3 regions of the Pseudoalteromonas sp. SG41-5 genome follow, and region 2 is predicted to be linked to each of the others. Evidence: predicted binding sites of a transcription regulator. Region 2 holds the regulator's gene; each other region holds the start of a gene.
What was found. The regulator sigma-54, encoded in region 2, starts transcription at its own class of promoters, with help from an activator protein. The targets are predictions, from matches to a motif close to GTTGGCACGNNNNTNGNNT.
Positions count from the first base shown of each region.

Region 1: flgB (flagellar basal body rod protein FlgB) is a predicted target of sigma-54. The motif match lies at 926-944, and genes of this name have one in related genera.
Region 3: H5232_RS02890 (DUF3192 domain-containing protein) is a predicted target of sigma-54. The motif match lies at 983-1,001, and genes of this name have one in related genera.

Region 1 covers NZ_JACJFH010000133.1:5,726-7,934, forward strand. The annotation lists gene H5232_RS21190 (flagellar hook assembly protein FlgD) at 1-33, opposite strand, end outside; gene flgC (flagellar basal body rod protein FlgC) at 48-479, opposite strand; gene flgB (flagellar basal body rod protein FlgB) at 482-892, opposite strand; gene H5232_RS21205 (protein-glutamate O-methyltransferase CheR) at 1,092-1,922, opposite strand; partial or broken gene H5232_RS21210 (chemotaxis protein) at 1,943-2,209, opposite strand, start outside.
Region 2 covers NZ_JACJFH010000074.1:9,100-11,308, reverse strand. The annotation lists gene lptB (LPS export ABC transporter ATP-binding protein) at 1-358, shown strand, start outside; gene H5232_RS16785 (RNA polymerase factor sigma-54) at 425-1,921, shown strand; gene hpf (ribosome hibernation promoting factor) at 1,950-2,209, shown strand, end outside.
Region 3 covers NZ_JACJFH010000006.1:25,739-27,947, reverse strand. The annotation lists gene H5232_RS02895 (D-2-hydroxyacid dehydrogenase) at 1-884, shown strand, start outside; gene H5232_RS02890 (DUF3192 domain-containing protein) at 1,047-1,427, shown strand; gene H5232_RS02885 (diguanylate cyclase) at 1,494-2,209, opposite strand, start outside.

The sequences.
Region 1 (2,209 bases), on a different contig from region 2:
GCTCGATGATGCAGTATTTATGTCGTTACTCATAATCTAACCCTCAATTACCGCTGCCCAAGCAACAGTGTTTTACTTAACATTTGCTTCGCTGCATCAGCAACTTGCACATTGGTTTGATAAGAGCGTGAGGCGGAAATCATATTAGCCATTTCTTCAACGACATTAACGTTAGGTTTGTAGATATAACCATTTTCATCCGCACTGGGGTGATTTGGGTTATATTCAATTTGCAGTGGTTTATTACTCTCTACAATGCCTAGTACTTTAACGCCAACAGACGATCCCTGCGTATTACCAGTTGATTCTGATGCTTTCATCAGTTCAGCTGCAAAAACAGGGTGACGCGCCCGGTAAGTTTTGTCTTGGCTTGAGCTAATGCTATTGGCATTGGAAATATTACTTGCGGTGGTGTTCAAACGCACATTTTGCGCACTCATACCACTACCTGAAATATCAAAAACGTTATATAAACTCATGCTTAGGCTCCTTGACTACCGAGGGCTTTTTTAAGGCCTTTAATTTTACTACTCATAAATTGCAGGCTTGCCTGATACTCTAATGAGTTCTTTGTATACAAGTTTCGTTCCACTTGTATATCAACCGAGTTACCATCACCTGTATCTGCTTGATTTGGCGAACGAAACATTTCACTATTACCGATATAACGACTACCACCTGCAATGTGATTCGGGTTAGTTGTTACCATGTTATTGCCGCCTTGCTGGTGGCTTTTTGCCGCTTTCAATGCTGAGGCAAAGTCGATATCCTTCGCTTTATAGCCCGGCGTATCAGCATTAGCGATATTGGTTGCTAATAACTCAGCACGTTGCGAACGGATCAACATTGCATGAGGATGAACCCCAAATGCTTTATCAAAACTGATAGCCATAACCATCTCCAAAAAATTGACTTAAGATGATTAATGCAAAAGGTGAGCCAACTAGGTTAGTGTTTTATGATGTGTTTAATTTTTGATTTAAAAAGAAAAACGATGTGGAGGCACATCGTTTTATCGTATTCTAGATTCGGCTTTACTACCGATGAGACTTGAGTTACTTGCGTTTTAGCGCGTTATTTACGCTGGTAAGTTATTTCTTTTGATAAATAATACCAGGATTACAGCGTACCATATCAAACTCGTTACTTAACCCTGACATAGACTCTGAAGCACCTAAAAATAAATACCCCTTAGGGTTAAGTGCTTGAGCAAACTGAGCAATAATTTTGGCTTTCACCTCAGGTGCAAAATAAATCAGCACATTACGGCAAAAAATAATATCAAATTTGCCCATTAGTGCGTATGAATCTAATAAATTAAGGTGTCGAAAACTCACTAATTTTTTTATTGAGTCGTTAACTTGCGCCATCCCATTGCCGCTATCTTTGAAGAACTTCTTCCTGCGCTCTACCGACAGCCCTCTAGCTAAAGCAAGAGAGTCATATTCTGCATGTTTACACATATCTAACATAGTATTAGAAATATCGGTGCCGATGATCTGCGCGCCCATTTTTAATACACCCGGCTGCTTAGCTTGAAACTCAGCGACCGACATGGCAATAGAATATGGCTCTTGTCCTGAGGAACTTGCCGCTGACCAAATTTTCAACGGTCGACGCAACTCTTTATGCTCTGGGAATAACTTACTTTGTAATAGTTCAAACGGGTATTGATCCCGAAACCATAAAGTTTCATTGGTCGTCATAGCATCAACAACTGCGGCACGTAACTGCCGCTCATGCGGACTCAGTGTTTTACTGACCAATTGTGACAATGACTCAACATTGAAACGAACCATTAGCGGAGCAAGCCTGCTTTTGACTAAATAAAGCTTATTATCACCCAAAACAATGCCACATTGTTGCTCTAAAAAAGAACGAAACTGATCGTACTCGCTTTGTTGTAAATGCTTATTTTCCAAAGTAACACCGCCTTTTCAAATTAGTCACAATGAACCCATTTTTTCACTGCTGTAGCTAACTCATCCGGATTGAACTTAGCAATAAAGTCATCAGCCCCCACTTTTTCAATCATCGCTTGATTGAACACACCACTGAGTGATGTATGCAGAATAACATGTAATGGGGCTAACTTTGGATCTGCTTTTATTTCAGCCGTGAGGGTATAACCGTCCATTTCTGGCATTTCAACATCAGAGATCAATAAACCAACTCGCTCGGTAATATCATGCTTACAGTCAAGTGCAGC
Region 2 (2,209 bases):
TGAGTTTAGCATTCAACATATCCGCGACAGCCAAGGTATGGCATTATCTGGCGGTGAACGTCGTCGAGTTGAAATTGCACGCGCTTTAGCCGCAAACCCAAAATTTATCTTACTTGATGAGCCTTTTGCTGGCGTTGATCCTATTTCAGTGTTAGATATAAAGAAGATTATTGAACACCTTAAAAACCGTGGTATTGGCGTGCTTATTACCGACCACAATGTACGAGAAACCCTTGATGTTTGTGAAAAAGCCTACATAGTTTCTCATGGGGAGTTAATTGCATCAGGTACCCCTGAGCATGTACTCGCCGACCAAACAGTCCGCGATGTTTACCTGGGCGAGCAATTTAGGCTATAAAGCCACGCTCGGCTAAGTATCTGCTAGACTTAACGATGATAACAATAAAAGGATTGTTAGAGATACATGAGGCAATCACTCCAGCTGCGCATGGGCCAGCAACTTACAATGACACCACAGCTGCAACAAGCAATTCGCTTATTGCAACTCAGTACATTGGATCTCCAGCAAGAAATTCAAGAAGCGCTCGACAGCAATCCATTGTTAGAGCTAGAAGAACATGAATATTCAGACGACACGGCTGGTAAAAACGAACAAAAACAAGATAACGATGACTTAACCGTTAGCGCATCAGCAGACGACAAGCCAAGCGAATATGAACAAGAAAGTAGCGAAGCATTAAGTAAAGAGACCTTAAGTGACGAAATGGCTATGGACGTCACCTGGGACGAATACATGAGTGCTGCGCCAAATACGTCATCTGGGCCAATGCCTGAAGATGAGTCAATTTATCAAGGTGCCTCAACTGAAACCTTGCACGAATATCTAATGTGGCAATTACAACTCACACCTTTTAGTCCAACCGATGAAGCCATTGCCATTGCCATTGTTGAAGCCGTTGACGATTCAGGTATTTTAACCTTGAGCTGCGAAGACATCGCAGAAAGCTTAAATCAAGGTAATAACGAAGAAGAAATCGAACTCGACGAAGTGCAAGCAGTGTTAAAACGCATTCAGTTGTTTGACCCTGTTGGTATTGCTGCGCGCAGCCTACAAGAATGTTTATGTATTCAATTAAATCAATTTGATCCTGCAACTCCTTGGATTAGCGAGACAAAAATGATTTTAACTGATCATATCGATTTATTAGCTAGTCGTGACTATCGCACTTTGATGAAAAAGACTAAGCTTAAAGAAGATGAACTAAAAGAAGTAATGACACTGATCCACAGCCTTAACCCAAAGCCTGCGGATACCATAGTACGCGAAGAATCAGAGTATGTTATTCCTGACGTTTCGGTGAAAAAAATTAAAGGTCGCTGGGTGGTTGAACTCAATCCAGACAGCATGCCAAAAATTAGAGTGAACAGCCAATATGCGGCGATGTCACGCTCTGTAAAATCAAGCACTGACAGCCAATTTATACGCTCGCATTTGCAAGAAGCTAAATGGTTTATTAAAAGCCTAGAAAGTCGTAACGAGACGTTACTCAAAGTAACCAACTGCATTGTTAAACAGCAGCAAGGATTCTTTGAGCATGGCCCTGAGGCCATGCGCCCTATGGTACTAAACGACGTTGCCGAAATGGTTGAGATGCACGAATCAACAATTTCTCGTGTAACCACCCAAAAATACATGCATACCCCTCGTGGTATATTTGAGTTAAAATATTTTTTCTCGAGCCATGTAAGTACTGAGAACGGCGGCGAATGCTCATCGACAGCCATTCGAGCATTGATCAGAAAATTGATCAGTGCAGAAAACTCAGCGAAACCATTGAGTGATAGTAAGATTGCAGATATATTGGCAGAGCAAGGTATCAAAGTAGCTAGACGGACTATTGCAAAATACCGCGAGTCGCTGGCTATTCCACCGTCAAATCAACGTAAAAGTTTGATTTAAGGCGTAAAATCACAAGAGGAAAATGCTTATGCAACTAAATTTAACTGGTCGTCATGTAGAAATTACTGATTCATTAAGAGACTATGTAAACAATAAGTTTGCCAAGCTTGAAAGGCATTTTGATCATATCAATAATGTCCATGTCATTCTTGATGTAGAAAAGCTAAGCCAAAAAGCAGAAGCCACATTACATGTCAGTGGCGCTGAATTATTTGCCTCAACTGAGCACCAAGACATGTATGCAGCCATTGACGGACTAATCGACAAACTTGACCGTCAGGTAATTAA
Region 3 (2,209 bases), on a different contig from region 2:
CACTTGGCAATTTCACTAGTTATTCACTAACCAGTCCAGCACAAGTATTAGCGCACAGTGCAGGCGCTGATGTATTGATCACCAATAAAGTGGTACTTAATCGCGAAACACTGGCAAAACTTCCTGAATTAAAGCTCATATGTGTAGCCGCAACTGGCACTAACAATGTTGATTTAGTCGCCGCTAAAGAGTTTGGCATTGCCGTTACCAATGTGGCCGGGTATTCAACACCTTCGGTTGTACAACATACCTTTGCACTGATCACAAATTTACTGGGTAATACTCACCGCTACATTGCTGATTGCCAACAAGGGTTATGGCAACAAAGTGAGATGTTCTGCCGCCTTGATTACCGTTTTAATGATATTGGAGGTAAAACTCTGGCAATTATCGGTTATGGTTCGCTTGGTAAAGCTGTTGCGGATGTTGCACGTGCTTTTGGTGCCAATGTAGTTATCAGTGAGCGTAAAAACCAAGTAACTAGAGAGGGCCGAACAGAATTTTACCAAGCAATAAAAACAGCTGATATTATTAGTGTACACTGCCCTTTAACCGATGAAAGTCGTGATCTGATTGGTGCTGCTGAACTTGCTATGATGAAACCCAATGCCATTTTAATTAACACCGCGCGCGGTGGTATCGTTAATGAAGCTGATTTAGCCAACGCACTGAGCAATAACCAAATTGCAGGAGCGGGATTTGACGTATTAAGTAAAGAACCAGCTGCGAAGGATAATCCATTGGCCGCTTATCGTGGTGATAATTTAATACTGACTCCACATATTGCATGGGCCAGTGAAGAGTCAATCATTCGCTTAGTAAAGCAAGTCAGCTTAAATATTAGCGCATTTAGCCAAGGTCAAAGCTTAAATAGACTGGTCTAATCAACTAACTTTTAGTTAGTTACGCTATACAAGGTGGTTAAATGTAATTTACCGCCTTATAAAAAAACCTAATCTATTGATTTTAAATAATATAAAATATTGGCCAGTTCTTTGCTAACTAATAGACAAATTAAAATCAATATTTAGTATCAGGATAAAATAATGAAAAAAGTACTTTTAATTGCCGCGCTTACAGCCCCTCTTCTTACTGGTTGTGTAATTGCAGTATCCGATGGTGAAGCAGAAACGCATTGGGCTGGTAATAGTTCAAGCTGGGAAGAACATCATCAATTTAATCGTGAAAGCATCTCGGGGCTCACTTTAGATACCAGCTATCAAAATGTATTAAATAAATTAAAAACTCCCGACTTTACAGAATTATTAAAAAAAGACGGTGATGTATACCAAGTACTATTTTATGCCACCCATAGTATTCACTCTGACGGAAAAATGACAAAAGATGAATGTACTCCACTGGTCTTTAAAAACGAGAAACTGATTGGTGTGGGTGATAGTATTTATAATTCACTTAGCGCCATTTAGACACAAAACTAAAGCAGTAAAGAGTGGAGCATATTCACTCTTTATTTGCTGTAATAACTGACTTTACTAACTTGCGTCAATAACTCGAGCGATAATTTTATCGCGGCCACTATCTTTAGCTTGATATAAACCTAAATCGGCTTCTTCAAGTAATATATGCTCAGCATAAACTTGACCAAACTCAGTTGTAGCAACCCCAATACTTATCGTAATGTGAGCGGCATTGAGTGATGCTTTATGCGGGATAGCAAGCGCATTAACAGCATCTCTGAGTTTATTAGCAAATTCCAATGCCTCGTACTGGTTGGTGTCGGGTAATACTGCAGCAAATTCTTCACCGCCGTAGCGCGCAACAAAGTCAGTACCTCGCTCACACGCTGCAACTAATGCATGTGCCACACGTTTAAGGCAGTCATCCCCGGCACGGTGGCCATAACAATCGTTATAACGCTTAAAGTGGTCTATATCTATTAATAGCACCGATAACGGTGTACCAGCTCGACGGCTGCGACGCCATTCTCGCGATAAGCTTTCATCTAAATAACGCCGATTAGGTATTTCTGTCAGCCCATCAATTGAGGCGAGCATTTCTAACAAATCATTTTTTTGCTTGATCAATAATTGATTACGCACTCGTGCACGTACTATTGCGGGACTAAATGGCTTAGCAATATAGTCCATTGCGCCTAATTCAAACCCTTTCGCTTCATCATCATGGCTTGTATTAGCTGAAATAAAGATGACTGGAATAGCGTGCGTAGTTGAATTTTCTTTTAACTGAA